One region of the Microbacterium sp. NPDC080220 genome, then DNA from elsewhere that is predicted to be linked to it. Evidence: predicted binding sites of a transcription regulator. Region 1 holds the regulator's gene; the other holds the start of a gene.
What was found. Region 1 encodes HrcA, which represses chaperone genes, less so after heat shock. Its sites were predicted from a motif close to TTNGCACTCGNNNNNNNCGAGTGCNAA; they were not measured.
Positions count from the first base shown of each region.

Region 2: groES (co-chaperone GroES) is a predicted target of HrcA. The motif match lies at 4,727-4,753, and genes of this name have one in related genera.

Region 1 is NZ_JBFBOP010000008.1:20,207-27,779, forward strand. It holds gene AB0P29_RS12475 (ExeM/NucH family extracellular endonuclease) at 1-253, opposite strand, end outside; gene lepA (translation elongation factor 4) at 524-2,374, shown strand; gene AB0P29_RS12485 (DUF1990 family protein) at 2,384-3,034, shown strand; gene hemW (radical SAM family heme chaperone HemW) at 3,034-4,251, shown strand; gene hrcA (heat-inducible transcriptional repressor HrcA) at 4,322-5,356, shown strand; gene dnaJ (molecular chaperone DnaJ) at 5,388-6,503, shown strand; gene AB0P29_RS12505 (16S rRNA (uracil(1498)-N(3))-methyltransferase) at 6,506-7,243, shown strand; gene AB0P29_RS12510 (HIT domain-containing protein) at 7,288-7,573, shown strand, end outside.
Region 2 is NZ_JBFBOP010000005.1:5,014-12,586, forward strand. It holds gene AB0P29_RS09095 (ABC transporter ATP-binding protein) at 1-790, shown strand, start outside; gene AB0P29_RS09100 (ABC transporter ATP-binding protein) at 787-1,554, shown strand; gene AB0P29_RS09105 (ABC transporter substrate-binding protein) at 1,764-3,125, opposite strand; gene rarD (EamA family transporter RarD) at 3,272-4,210, opposite strand; gene groES (co-chaperone GroES) at 4,342-4,638, opposite strand; gene AB0P29_RS09120 (class I SAM-dependent methyltransferase) at 4,809-6,008, shown strand; gene AB0P29_RS09125 (hypothetical protein) at 6,010-6,498, opposite strand; gene tsaD (tRNA (adenosine(37)-N6)-threonylcarbamoyltransferase complex transferase subunit TsaD) at 6,495-7,553, opposite strand; gene rimI (ribosomal protein S18-alanine N-acetyltransferase) at 7,555-7,573, opposite strand, start outside.

The sequences.
Region 1 (7,573 bases):
TGTCGCCGAGCTTCGTGACCTGCCACGTGGCTCCCGTCGCGGAGGCGTACTGCACGCTGAAGCCGCTCAGGTCGATCGCCGCGTCGCCGGTGTTGGCGAGCTCCACGAAGTCCCGGTTGACGGCGGCGCCGCTGTTGCCGCCGCCGCCGTACACCTCCGAGATGACGACGGGCGCGTCGGCCGACACGGCGGCGTTCGCCGCGCTCGGCACGAGGGCGAGACCCGCGGTCGTCACGGCGGTGACCGTGAGCAGGGCGCTGGTGCGACGGAAAGCGGACGGTGACGCGTGCGCAGGAACGGGTGGGTTCGACACGTGGGATCTCCCGAAGCGGCACGGGCGCGGGGCTTATCGCGCAGGAACCGACCGCCACATTGAGCATTCGGTCGGTCTCGCGGCCCCGCAAGTGTCAGATCGGTTAACTCTTTCTCATGCGGCGGGCCACTGGCGTGTCGTCGACGCGGCGGCTATCGTGCCGGATCTCGGGCCGGCCGCGCGGCCGTGCGCCGGTAGACTCGGCTGGTCATGTCACCCCGCGCCCTCCAGCCCCTGCAGCCCGCGGCCACGCCGCCCGCGCAGCTCCGCAACTTCTGCATCATCGCCCACATCGACCACGGCAAGTCCACCCTGGCCGACCGCATGCTGCAGATCACCGGCGTGGTCGCCGACCGCGACATGCGTGCCCAGTACCTCGACCGCATGGACATCGAGCGCGAGCGCGGCATCACCATCAAGAGCCAGGCGGTCCGGATGCCGTGGGCCACCGCCGACGGCACGTTCGCCCTCAACATGATCGACACGCCCGGCCACGTGGACTTCACCTACGAGGTCAGCCGGTCGCTCGCCGCCTGCGAGGGAGCGATCCTCCTCGTCGACGCGGCGCAGGGCATCGAGGCGCAGACCCTCGCCAACCTCTACCTCGCCCTCGAGAACGACCTGGAGATCATCCCGGTCCTCAACAAGATCGACCTGCCCGCGGCGGACCCGGAGAAGTACGCCGCCGAGCTCGCGAACCTCATCGGCGGCGACCCGGCCGACGTGCTCAAGGTGAGCGGCAAGACCGGCATGGGGGTCGAGGCCCTCCTCGACCGCATCGTCGAGCGCATCCCCGCACCCGTCGGGGATGCCGACGCCCCCGCCCGGGCCATGATCTTCGACTCGGTCTACGACGCCTACCGTGGCGTCGTGACGTACGTGCGGATGGTCGACGGCAAGCTCGAGCCGCGCGAGCGGATCCAGATGATGTCGTCGAAGGCGGCCCACGACCTCCTCGAGATCGGGGTGTCGAGCCCCGAGCCCGTGCCCACCAAGGGTCTCGGCGTCGGCGAGGTGGGCTACCTCATCACCGGTGTGAAGGACGTCCGCCAGTCCAAGGTCGGCGACACGATCACCAACCACCGCAAGCCCGCATCCGAGGCGCTCGCGGGGTACACCGACCCGAAGCCCATGGTCTTCTCGGGCATCTACCCGATCGACGGCAGCGACTACGCCGAGCTCCGTGAGGCGCTCGACAAGCTGAAGCTGTCGGATGCCTCGCTGCAGTACGAGCCGGAGACCTCGGTCGCCCTCGGGTTCGGATTCCGCTGCGGCTTCCTCGGTCTGCTGCACCTCGAGATCATCACCGAGCGCCTCGCGCGCGAGTTCGGACTCGACCTCATCACGACCGCGCCGTCCGTGACGTACGAGGTGATGACCGACACCGGCGAGACCGTGACGGTGACGAACCCGTCCGAGTACCCCGACGGCCGCGTCGCCGAGGTCTCCGAGCCGGTCGTGAAGGTCGGCATCCTCCTGCCGAAGGACTACGTCGGCACCGTCATGGAGCTCTGCCAGTCCCGCCGCGGCACCCTGCTCGGCATGGACTACCTCAGCGAGGACCGCGTCGAGCTGCGCTACAACATGCCCCTCGGCGAGATCGTCTTCGACTTCTTCGACCACCTGAAGTCCAAGACGCAGGGCTACGCGAGCCTCGACTACGAGCCGGCCGGTTCTCAGACCGCCGACCTCGTCAAGGTCGACATCCTGCTGCAGGGCGAGAAGGTCGACGCGTTCAGCTCGATCGTCCACCGTGAGAAGGCCTACGCCTACGGGACGATGATGACCGAGCGGCTGCGCAAGCTCATCCCGCGTCAGCAGTTCGAGGTCCCCATCCAGGCCGCGATCGGCGCCCGCATCATCGCCCGCGAGAACATCCGCGCGATCCGCAAGGACGTCCTCGCGAAGTGCTACGGCGGTGACATCACCCGTAAGCGCAAGCTGCTGGAGAAGCAGAAGGAGGGCAAGAAGCGCATGAAGATGGTCGGCCGCGTCGAGGTCCCCCAGGAGGCGTTCATCGCCGCGCTCTCGGGAGACGTCGAGGGCAAGGACAAGAAGTAGGCTGGCACGATGCGCCGCGGGAGTTTCCAGGCAGGGACCGTCGACTACGCCGCCGTCGGGGCCACGCAGGCCCCCGATCTCATGGGCTATCCGCCGAAGGGCACGACCCCGGCGGAGGCGTCGTGGCGTCTCGGCAGCGGTGAGAGCCGTTTCGTCACCTCGACCGAATCGCTCCTCGGGTGGGGAGCGCAGCGGGGGGCGGGTCTCCAGGTGACCGATGTGCGCCCGGCATCCGGTCCGATGTACTCCGGTGTCGGCTTCGACGCCGACGGCAACGCCATCCAGCCCAGCCGTCTCGACGACGACCAGCGTTTCGACGCCGACGGCGTGCCGTTCGCGAGCGCCGGGACGACCGTGCACCTTCGAGGGCGCGTCGGCGGGATGCGGGCGGATGCCGAACTCCGGGTCATCTCGGTCGTCGACGAGCCGCGTCGGGTCGGGTTCTCGCTCGGCACCGTCGGTGGATCCGTCGTCAGCGGCGAGGAGTCCTTCCTGCTCGAATGGCGCGACGACGACGAGGTCTGGTTCACGGTCCGCGCCTTCGACAAGCCGACCGGCGTGCTCTACCGCCTCTGGCGTCCGCTGGTGAAGCGTCGGCGTCGCGCCCTGTTCCAGGGGTACCTGCAGGCGATGTCGCCGATGTACGCCACCGGCTCCTGATGGGCTCGGCCCTTCCCCTCGGCGATCCCGCTCCTCTCGACGGCGCACTGCCCGCCGACGTGCGCGTGTCGGACGACGTCGACTTCGGCGTCTACCTGCACGTCCCGTTCTGCCGCGTCCGCTGCGGCTACTGCGACTTCAACACCTACACGGCGACCGAACTGCGCGGCGCCCGACAGGACGCGTACGCCGACGAGGTCCTGCGCGAGATCGCGATCTCCCGGCGCGTGCTGGCCGAACGCGGACCGCTCCGCCCCGCGCAGACGGTGTTCTTCGGCGGCGGCACCCCGACGCTCCTGCCGCCCGGCGACCTGGCGCGCATGCTCGACGGCGTCCGGGAGGCCTTCGGTCTGGCGGACGGTGCCGAGGTGACGGTCGAGGCGAACCCCGACACGATGACGGACGCCGTGGCCGAGACCCTCGCGGCCGCCGGTGTGACACGCCTGTCGATCGGCATGCAGTCGGCTGTCCCGCACGTCCTCGCCGCCCTCGACCGCACCCACGACCCCGCGAACATCGCCACCGCGGTCGCCGCGGCACGGAACGCGGGGCTGGCGGTCAGCCTCGACCTCATCTACGGCGCTCCGGGGGAGTCGCTGGAGGACTGGCGGACCTCGCTCGAGACGGCGACGGCCCTCGCACCCGATCACGTCTCGGCCTACGCGCTCATCGTCGAGGACGGCACGAAACTCGAGCGGCAGATCCGCCGCGGCGAGGTGCCCGCTCCCGATGACGATCTGCAGGCCGACATGTACGAGCTGGCCGACGAACTGCTCGCCGCGGCGGGATACGGGTGGTACGAGGTCTCGAACTGGGCGACGAACCGCGCGCAGCGGTCCCGCCACAACCTGTCGTACTGGCGCGGCCAGGACTGGTGGGGGTACGGCCCGGGCGCCCACAGTCACATCGGCGGACTCCGGTGGTGGAACGTGAAGCACCCCGCGGCGTACGCGCAGCGCCTCGCGGCGGGACAGTCGCCGGCGGCCGGACGGGAGCGACCGGATGCCGAGGCCCGCCGCCTCGAGGACATCCTGCTGCGCTCGCGCATCGTCGACGGGGTGGCCGTGGACGAGGCGACGGCCGCCGGGCGGCGGAACGTGGCATCCCTCATCGCCGACGGGCTCGTCGACGGCGCGGCGGCGGTCCACGGCACGATCGTGCTGACCCGCCGCGGGCGGCTTCTCGCCGACGCCGTCGTGCGGGCGCTCACCGAGTGATCCGAGCAGAACGCTCCGCGCGCGGTAGAATTGGCACTCCAAGATCGAGAGTGCCAGCGGAGGAGGGATGATGGTTTCGGAACGCGGTCTTCAGGTGTTGCGCGCGATCGTCCAGGACTACGTGGACACGCGGGAACCCGTCGGCAGCAAGGCGATCGTCGACCGCCACCAGTTCGGTGTGTCCGCCGCCACGATCCGCAACGACATGGCTCTCCTCGAGGACGAGGAACTCATCATCGCGCCGCACACGTCGTCGGGCCGTGTGCCCACCGACAAGGGGTACCGGGTCTTCGTCGACCATCTCGCCGAGGTCCGTCCGCTGACCTCCGCGCAGCGCTCCGCGATCGGCGCGTTCCTGGAGGACACCGGCGACCTCGACGACCTGCTCGTCCGCACGGTCCGCACGCTCACCCGCCTCACCGGACAGGTCGCGATCGTGCAGTACCCGTCGTTCGCCCGGGCGAACGTCTCGCACGTCGAGGTCGTCCACCTCGGCGGCACCCGCATCGTCATCATCGTCGTGACCGACACCGGCCGGGTCTCGCAGCGGGTCGCGTTCCTCGCGACCGAGCCGTCCGCCGAGGAGGCCGAGCAGCTCAAGCTCGCGATGGCCGCGCTGCTGACCGGCAAGAGCGTCCGCGACGGTGCCGCGGCGATCGCCCGCATCCTCGAGGAGGAGGCTCCGGCCCCCCGCGAGGAGAACCGGCGGATCGTCCTGCGCGCGATCGGCGAGGAGCTCGACGAGTTCCGCTCGGACCGCATGGTCATGGCCGGGTCCGCGACCCTCGCCCGTCGCGAAGCGGACTTCCGCGGCAGCATCTACCCGCTGCTCGAGGCGATCGAGGAGCAGGTGACGCTCCTGCGCCTCATGGGCGAGATGGTCGCGGACGACCGGGGACTGGCGACCAGCATCGGCCGCGAGAACGAGCCGTTCGGGCTCGCCGAGGCATCCGTCGTCGCGGGGGACTACGACGCCGGCGGCTCGCAGGCGCGCGTGGGCGTGCTGGGTCCGACCCGCATGGACTACCCCACCAATCTCGCGGCGGTCCGTGCCGTCGCGCACTATCTGACGCGTCTGCTCGAAGAAGACGAGAAGTCGCGCTGAACGAATCGGCCTCCGGGCCGGAGAGGTGATTGTGGCTGACCACTACGAGGTCCTGGGTGTCGCGCGCGACGCGAGCCCCGAGGAGATCAAGAAGGCGTACCGCCGACTGGCGCGACAGCTCCACCCCGATGTGAACCCGGGAGAGGATGCGTCCGAGCAGTTCAAGCTCGTGACGCACGCGTACGACGTGCTGAGCGACCCCGACCAGCGCCAGCGGTACGACCTCGGTGGCGACTCCGGGGCGTTCGGCGGCGCCGGGGCCGGGTTCGGCGGCTTCAGCGACATCTTCGAGACGTTCTTCGGCGGAGGCGGCGGGGGCACGCGTGCCGGACGCCCGCGCTCGCGTCGCGAGCGGGGCCAAGACGCCCTCGTGCGCGTCGACCTCACCCTCGGCGACGTCGTCTTCGGCGTGCACCGCGACATCGAGGTCGACACGGCGGTGCTGTGCGAGACCTGCCAGGGCTCGTGCTGCCAGCCCGGCACCCAGCCGGTGACCTGCGACATCTGCCACGGCTCGGGGCAGATCCAGCGGACCGTGCGGAGCCTGCTCGGCAACGTCGTCACGTCGCAGCCCTGCACGACCTGCCAGGGCTACGGCACGACCATCCCCTACCCGTGTTCCACGTGTCAGGGCCAGGGCCGTGTGCGCGCGCGCCGCACCGTGTCGATCGACATCCCCGCCGGCGTCGAGACGGGACTGCGCCTGCAGCTGCCCGGATCGGGCGAGGTCGGCCCCGCCGGCGGTCCGAACGGCGACCTGTACCTCGAGGTGACGGTCGCTCCGCACGACGTTTTCAGCCGTGACGGCGACGATCTGCTCGCGACCCTCGAGGTGTCGATGATCGACGCGATCCTCGGCACGAGTGTGACGATCGATTCGCTCGACGGCCCCGTCGACCTCGAGATCCGCCAGGGTGTCCAGGCGGGCGACGAGGTGACCATCCGCGGGCGCGGCATCACCCCGCTCCGCGGCGAGCAGCGCGGCGACCTCCGCGTCGCCGTGCAGGTGGTCACCCCGTCGCACCTCGACCCCAAGTCGCGGGCCCTCGTCCAGGAGCTCGCCAAGCGCACGCGCCCCGCGCCGCCGCACCTCGCCGAGTTCCACCCGGGCCTGTTCTCCAAGCTCCGCGGCAAGTTCAAGCGCTGACCGTGGCCCTGCACTTCCTGATCGAGGATGCCGGTGCCGCCCGCCCGGGCGACGTCGTCCGGCTGACGGGCGCCGAGGCGCACCACGCGGCCGCCGTGCGCCGCATCCGGGTCGGGGAGGGGGTGACCGTGGGCGACGGCCGCGGCCTCTGGCTCACGGGAACCGTCGCCTCGGTCGCACCGAAGGAGGTCGTCGTCGAGGTCGTCGAGCGGCGGGAGCACCCGGCGCCGTCGCCGCGCACGGTGCTCGTGCAGGCGCTCGCGAAGGGTGATCGCGACGAGCTCGCGGTGCAGGCCGCGACCGAACTCGGCGTCGACGCGATCCTCCCGTGGCAGGCAGCCCGGTCCGTCTCGCGGTGGGACGGCGCGAAGGTCGCCAAGGGCGTCGCACGCTGGGAGTCGATCGCCCGCGAGGCGGCCAAGCAGGCCCACCGTGCCTGGCTGCCCGAGGTGGGCGACCCGGTGACGACGCGGCAACTCGTCTCGCAGGCCGAGTCGGCACGGATGCTGGTGCTCGAACCCACGGCATCCGCTGCGCTCTCCGCGGTCGACCTCGACGCCGCAGACACCCGTGACGTGCTGCTCGTCGTCGGGCCCGAGGGCGGGATCTCGCCCGACGAGCTCGACGCGTTGCAGGCCGCCGGCGCGACCCTCGTGCGGCTCGGCGACACGGTTCTGCGCACCTCGACCGCCGGTCCCGCGGCGCTCGCGCTGGTCAACCGGGCGCTCGGCCGCTGGTGAGTCGGCACCGGCCGACGCCGGGAGCCGCTGACTAGACTGGGAGGATGAGCGAGTCGTCGGTGTTCACCCGCATCCTCCGGGGTGAGATCCCCTCCGAGATCATCGCGGAGACCGAGAACGCGTTCGCGATCCGCGACATCGCCCCGCAGGCTCCCGTGCACCTGCTCGTGATCCCCAAGAGCGAGCAGTACCGCGACGTCGTCGAGCTCGCCGCGGGCGACCCTGCCCTGCTCGCCGAGCTGGTGGGGCTCGCGAACAGCCTGGCCGCCGAGCACGCCGACGGCGACTTCCGATTGATCTTCAACACCGGCCCCGGCGCCGGTCAGACCG
Region 2 (7,573 bases), on a different contig from region 1:
GTTCGACAAGCCCAACGAGGGCACCTGGTCCTTCGACGGCCAGAACCTCGCCGGAATCCCGGCGTTCAAGGCCGCCCGGATGGGCCAGGTGCGCACCTTCCAGCTGACGAAGTCGCTGGGACTGCTCACGGTGCTCGAGAACATGAAGCTGGGGGCGCCCGGTCAGGGTGGCGAGACCATCTGGCGCGGCATCCTGCCGTTCCTCTGGCGCAAGCAGGAAGCAGCGATCGAGGACAAGGCCCGCGGCCTGCTCGCCCGGTTCAAGCTCGACGCCAAGGAGAAGGACTTCGCAGCATCGCTTTCTGGCGGTCAGCGCAAACTCCTCGAGATGGCGCGCGCCCTGATGAGCGACCCGACGCTGGTCATGCTCGACGAGCCGATGGCCGGCGTCAACCCGGCGCTCACGCAGTCCCTCCTCGACCACATCCTGGATCTCAAGGACCTCGGGATGACGGTGCTCTTCGTCGAGCACGACATGCACATGGTCCGTCACATCGCCGACTGGGTCGTCGTGATGGCCGAGGGGAAGGTCGTCGCCGAGGGGCCGCCCGACACCGTCATGAAGGAGCAGGCCGTCATCGACGCCTACCTCGGGGCCCACCAGGACGTCGATCTCGGCGTCGTCACGGGCCGCTACGAGGGCGAGCTGACCGCCGAAGCTCAGGAACTGATCGAGGAGCAGCACAAGCTGCAGGACACCGTCGAGGCGGATGCCACGACGCACGCCGCGGAGGATTCGTCGGCACCCGGCACTCCGGGCTCGACGCGCGGAACGGAGGAGACCAAGTGAGCGACACCGCCGCATCCCCCGCGGGCGCGACTGCGACCGCACCTGCTCAGAACGTCGTCGAACTGCGGGATGTGCACGCCGGCTATCTGCCGGGCGTCAACATCCTCAACGGCGCCAATCTGACGGCCGCGAAGGGCGAGCTCATCGGGATCATCGGCCCCAACGGCGCCGGCAAGTCGACGATGCTCAAGGCGATCTTCGGACAGGTGAAGGTCCGCTCCGGTGCCGTCATGCTCAATGGCGAGGAGATCACGGGCCTGCGGGCGAACAAGCTGGTGGCGAAGGGCGTCGGGTTCGTCCCGCAGACGAACAACGTCTTCCCGAGTCTGTCGATCGCTGAGAACCTGCAGATGGGTGCGTATCAGCGGCCGAAGGTCGTCAACGAACGCATCGACTTCGTGACATCGATCTTCCCCGACCTCGCCAAGCGTCTGCAGCAACGGGCCGGTTCGCTCTCGGGCGGCGAGCGGCAGATGGTCGCCATGGGTCGCGCACTGATGATGGACCCCTACGTGCTGCTGCTCGACGAGCCCTCCGCCGGCCTGTCGCCGTCGCGCCAGGACGAGGCGTTCCTCCGCGTCTCGGAGATCAACAAAGCCGGCGTGACGACCATCATGGTCGAGCAGAACGCGCGCCGGTGCCTGCAGATCTGCGACCGGGGCTACGTCCTCGATCAGGGCCGTGACGCCTACACGGGCACCGGCCGCGAGCTGCTCAACGATCCGAAGGTCATCGGCCTCTACCTGGGGACGCTCGGCACCTGACCTCCAGAAGGACCCTTCGACGCCCCCGGCTTTCGGTCGGGGGCGTCGTCATGTGCACACGGAATGCCGCCGGCGGACGTCCTCGGCGGCGGCATCCGCTCCCCTGCCGCGATGCACCGAGCGCCGGCCCATCGCTGCCGGTGACAGCGCGTCGGGTGCACAGAGAACGGCCCCGGTCCGAGGACCGGGGCCGTTCTGTGATCGTCGAATCAGCCGACGTTGAGGAACGAGTAGTTGTTGTCCTCGCCGTACTGGAAGACACCGATGGATGCCTCCGTCGGGTCGCCCACCTCGTTGAAGGTGATGGGGCCCGAGACACCGTCGTAGTCGGCGACCTCACCGGCGTTGATGATGTCGGCGCACTCCGCATAGGTGGTGCACTTCGTGCCGTCACCCGAGCCGCCGGACACCTGCTGCAAGTGCGCAGCGACGTCCGGGCCCTCGCTGGAGCCGGCCTCGAGGGCAGCGAGTGCGAGGAGGATGACCGCGTCGTAGGACTCGGGACCGTAGGTGTAGTCCTTGAGCTCCTCGTTGCCCTCGCCCGTCCAGAACGCGTTGAGATCCTCGCGGAACGTGGCGATGCTGTCGGGGTCGACGGCGGGGTAGGTTCCCTTGGCGCCCGTCAGGGTGCCGGCCTCGAATTCGTCGCCGAAGTTCGAGAGGTTGCCGTCCACGAGGTACATCTTGTCCTTCGGGAAGTCGGCACCCACGAGCTCGGGGATGATCGTCTTCACCTCTTCGAACGTGATCAGCGCGATGGCGTCGGGGTCAGCCGCGAGGACGTCCTCGACCTGAGCCGAGAAGTTGGTGTCACCCGTGTTGTACAGCGACGCGGAGACCACCTCGCCGCCGGCGTTCTCGAAGGCGGCCTTCGTGAAGCAGGCGAGACCCGTTCCGTACGAGTCGTTGAGGATGATCATGCCGAGCGTCTCGGCGCCGTCGCCCGCGATGAGGTTGCCGAGCACCTCGCCCTGCAGGACGTCGGAAGGAGCGGTGCGCCAGTAGAGACCCTTGTCCTCGTAACCCGTGAAGGCGGCCGAGGTGTTGGCGGGCGAGAACTGGATCGCGTCGGCGGCGATGACCTGATCGATGAACTGCAGCGACGTGCCGGAGGACGCCGCGCCGATGATCGCCGTGGCGCCCGCGTTCAGCAGACGGGGGATCTCGGTCTCGTAGGCCTTGTTGTCGGTGTCGCCCGAGTCGCCCTGGACGAGGTTGATGGTCACACCCTTCGCCGCTTCGTTGACCTCAGCGGCAGCGAATTCAGTGCCGGCGATCTCAGGCGGGCCGAGGAAGGCGAGGTTTCCGGTGACAGGCAACGCGGTGCCGATGGTGAACTCGAGGTCGGTGGCGGGGCCCTCCGACGTGGAGCTGTACTCCGGGGTGTACGAGGCCGGTTCGGCCTCGTCGCAGTTGACCGGGAACTCGAAACCGGCCGGCTCGTTGGACGCGCCGCCGGACGCTGTGGGGGTCGAGGATCCGGCGCAGCCGGCCAGGACCAATGCGCTCGCGCCGACCAGGGCGATGGCGCCCATGACCTTTGCGGAACGCGAACGGGAGAGAACGCTCATTGTGCTCCTTGCTGTGGTGACACGGGTCAGTTCGGGACCAGCCCGGTGTGTTCAACCTAGTGGCGCGCTCGTCTCCCCAATGTTGCCGTTCGTTAACGATGTGTAACGAGGTGGGCACGCTCCCATAACGGTCTCGGAAAGCGCGGTCAGACGGGGTCGGGCACCAGCGCTTCGGCGCGGGTCCGGTTGCGCCGGGACGACAGGAGCGAGTCCACCGTGAAGACCGCGACGGCGACCCAGACGAGGCCGAATCCGATCCAGCGCTCGAAGGGCATCGGCTCGCCGAGGATGAGCACCCCGGTGAGGAACTGCATGATCGGCGCGATGAACTGCAGGATGCCGACCACGGTCAGCGTGGTGCGGCGGGCGCCGGCGGAGAAGAAGAGGAGCGGAACGGCGGTGACGGCCCCCGCCAGCAGGAGCAGGACGGTGTGCCCGGTCCCCTCGCGGCCCATCGTCAGTCCGGAGGTGACGCCGACGAGGACGAGCTGGAGGACGGCGATCGGCACGAGCCAGAAAGACTCGAGGGTGAGGCCGCTCACGGCATCCACCGACGGTCCGATCTTCTTCTTGACGAGACCGTACGTCGCGAAGCTCGCCGCGAGGGCGAGCGCGATCCAGGGCACGCGGCCGACCGCGACGATGATCACGACCACCGCGACGCCCGCGATGCCGACCGCGACCCACTGCGCGGTGCGCAGGCGTTCCTTCAGCACGATGACGCCGAGGAGCACGGTCGCGATCGGGTTGATGAAGTAGCCGAGGCTCGTCTCGACGACGTGACCGGTCAGAGTCCCGATCAGGAAGACCTGCCAGTTGACGTAGATGAGCAGGCCCGCCAGGAGCGTCCAGAGCATGAGGCGACGATCGCGCAGGATCACCCGCATCCGCCCCCAGCCGCGGGTGATCGCGAGCAGCGCGATGCAGAAGACGAGGCTCAGCAGGATGCGCCAGCCGACGACCTCCCACGGGGTCGTCGGGGCGAGGCTGACGAAGTAGAGCGGCAGGAAGCCCCACAGGACGTAGGCCGAGAAGACGAAGACGCCCCCGAGGGACTTCTCGCGCGCGGCCTGCTCGGGTGTCATGAGCACAAGCCTATGACGGTCATGACAGCGGGCGCGTCATCCGCACTGCCGTCGATCGCCCAGATCCTGCCATCAACGGGACAGGGCCCGGATGCCGAAGCATCCGGGCCCTGCGCTGCAGTCGCTGCGTGTCAGCGGACGACGACCGCCAGGACGTCGCGAGCCGACAGGACGAGGAACTCGTCGGCGCCGAACTTGACCTCGGTGCCGCCGTACTTGCTGTACAGGACGCGGTCGCCGACGGCGACGTCGAGCGGAACGCGGTTGCCGTTGTCGTCGATGCGGCCGGGGCCCACGGCCACGACCTCGCCCTCCTGGGGCTTCTCCTTGGCGGTGTCAGGGATGACCAGGCCACTTGCGGTGGTCTGCTCGGCCTCGACCTGCTTGATGACGATGCGGTCTTCGAGCGGCTTGATGGAAACCGACACGGTCTACCTCTTTCTTGCTGGTGGGGTCCTGCTACAAGACTCATCAGCACTCGCTTACCGAGAGTACTAAGAAAAGTCTAGAGCGCGGTTGGCACTCATGCAACGCGAGTGCCAACACGATGACGGATGCTGCGACGCACCATCCGACCGGGGAGACCTAGGCTGGCCGGATGGAAAAGGCCGAGCTCACCGCCCTCCTGACCCCCCAGGGACTGCGGATGATCGACGAGGTCGGACCCCTGGCATCCACCGCCGAGGTCGCGGCCGCCGTCTCGCGGCTGCGCGCTGCGGGCCACTCCCCCGATCTCGTGTCGGCCGTCGTCGGTCAGGCGCACCTGCGCGTGCGCGCCGAGGGGAAGTTCGGTCCGTTCGCCGAGCGCATGCTGTTCACCCGTGCGGGGCTCGAACAGGCGACCCGGCTCGAGGTCGCCGCCCGGCACGCCGGACGGTTCCGGGCCGCGGGGATCACCCGCGTCGCCGACCTCGGATGCGGCATCGGCGGCGACGCCCTGGGACTCGCGGGCATCGGCCTCGACGTGCTCGCGGTCGACGCCGACGAGACGACCGCCGCCCTCGCCGCCTACAACCTCGCGCCGTTCGGCGACGCCGTCACCGTGCGGCAGGGCCTCGCCGAGGAGACCGACCTGGACGGCTGGGACGCGGTCTGGCTCGACCCCGCCCGCCGGACCGCGGGGCACAGCGAGACCAGCCGCACCCGGCCCGAGGACTGGTCACCCTCGCTCGACTGGGCGTTCGCCCTCGCAGAGCGGATGCCGGTGGGCATCAAACTCGGACCGGGCCTCGATCGCAGCCTGCTCCCCGACGACGTCGAGGCGCAGTGGATCAGCGTCGACGGTTCGACCGTCGAGCTCGTCCTGTGGTCGGGCGCGCTGCGTCGCGACGGTGTGGCCCGCTCGGCGCTCGTGATGCGGGGCGGGGCCGCGGCGGAGCTGACGGCGGCCGCCGACGCGCCCGACGAGCCGGTCCGCGAACTCGACGCCTACCTCCACGAGCCCGAGGGCGCCGTCATCCGCGCGCGCCTGATCGGCGAGGTCGCCCGGGACCTGCAGGCGGGCATGGTGGCCGACGGCATCGCCTACCTGACCTCGGATGCCGCCCTGACGAACCCGTTCGTGCAGACGTTCCGGGTGCGGGAGGTCCTGCCGATGAAGGTGCCCGCGATCAACGCCGCTCTCCGCGAGAGGGGCGTCGGCACCGTCGAGATCAAGAAGCGCGGCGTCGACGTCGACCCGGCGCAGTTCCGACGCAAGCTCACGCTGCGCGGCGACGCCTCAGCGACGCTGATCCTCACGAGGGTCGGCGAGGGGCGGGACGCGAAGCGGGTCGCCGTGCTCGCGGAGCGCGTCTGAGTCAGCCGGACAGGGCGCCCTGCGAGGCCGCCCACCACAGCCAGCCGGCGCTGTAGGCGAGCGAGGCGATGCTCAGGCCGAGCCCCCAGAGCGCGGTCTCGCGCTTCTCCCACGGGCGTCGCAGCGCGAGGACCGCGAGGACGACGCCGATCACGCCGACCGGGAACCCCCAGCCGACGAAGCAGGCCAGCACGAGCGCGAGCGACCCGAACAGCAGCGACCAGCCGGCGCTCCGCGGCAGCACCGGCGCCGGGGGGATCCAGCGGACGTCGGGCGCGGCGGCCTCGTCGGGATCCGGGTGCACCGCGAGTGGCGGCGCGACGGGCAGCGGCTGCGTGAGCTCCCGACGGAATCCGCCCCGGTGCACGCCCGGGAGGGCGGTGTCCGTCGGCGCGAGGACGACGTCGGGCGATGCCGCCTCGACGGCGGGGGCGGCGGGGGGCTCGTCCGCGGCAGGTGCGGCGGGCGGCGGCATCCGCTCGTCGCTCATGACGAGGGCTCCACCTGGATCGTCGTGACGGGCAGGGTCGAGTCGGCGCCGAACGCGAGGGTCGAGGCGGGGCGACCGCTCATGATGAGCTCGGACGCCAGCGCCGCGATCATCGCCCCGTTGTCGGTGCAGAGCGAGAGGGGCGGGATGCGGACGGCCACCCCCGCGGCCTGCGCGCGCTCGAGCGCGACGTCGCGCAGGCGCTTGTTCGCGATCACGCCGCCACCCAGCAGCAGGCGGGGCACGTCGTGACGCGCGCAGGCGTCGAGCGCCTTCGTCACGAGGACGTCGACGACCGCTTCGCGGAAGGATGCCGCCACGTCGGGCACCGAGACGGGCTCACCGGCCGCCTCGCGCTGCTCGACCCAGCGCGCGACGGCGGTCTTGAGCCCCGAGAACGAGAAGTCGTAGCGGTGCTCGGCCATGTCGGACGCACGCGACATACCGCGCGGGAACCGGATCGCCTGCGGGTCGCCCGTCGCGGCGGCCTTGTCGATCTCGGGGCCGCCGGGATAGGGCAGACCGAGGATGCGGGCGATCTTGTCGAACGCCTCGCCGGCGGCGTCGTCCATCGTCTCGCCGAGCAGCTCGACGTCGGAGACGAGGTCGCGGACGAGGAGCAACGAGGTGTGCCCGCCGCTCACGAGGAGCGCGACGGTCGGGTACTCGACCTCGTCACCGGTGAGGATGTCGGCGGCGATGTGCCCCACGAGGTGGTTCACGGCGTACAGCGGTTTGTCGAGGCTGACGGCGAGCGCCTTCGCGGCGCCCACGCCGACCATGAGGGCGCCGGCGAGACCCGGCCCGCTCGTGACGGCGACGGCGTCGAGGTCGGCGAGCGAGACCTGCGCCTCGGCGAGCGCCGCCTCGATCGCCGGCTGCAGCGCCTCGAGGTGGGCGCGCGCGGCGACCTCGGGCACGACGCCGCCGTAGCGGGCGTGCTCGTCCATCGAGCTCGTGATCGTGTTCGAGAGCAGGGTGCGGCCCCGGACGATGCCGATGCCGGTCTCGTCGCAGCTCGTCTCGATGCCGAGCACCAGGGGTTCGTGCGTCATCTCAGCACCATCCTTCGGCG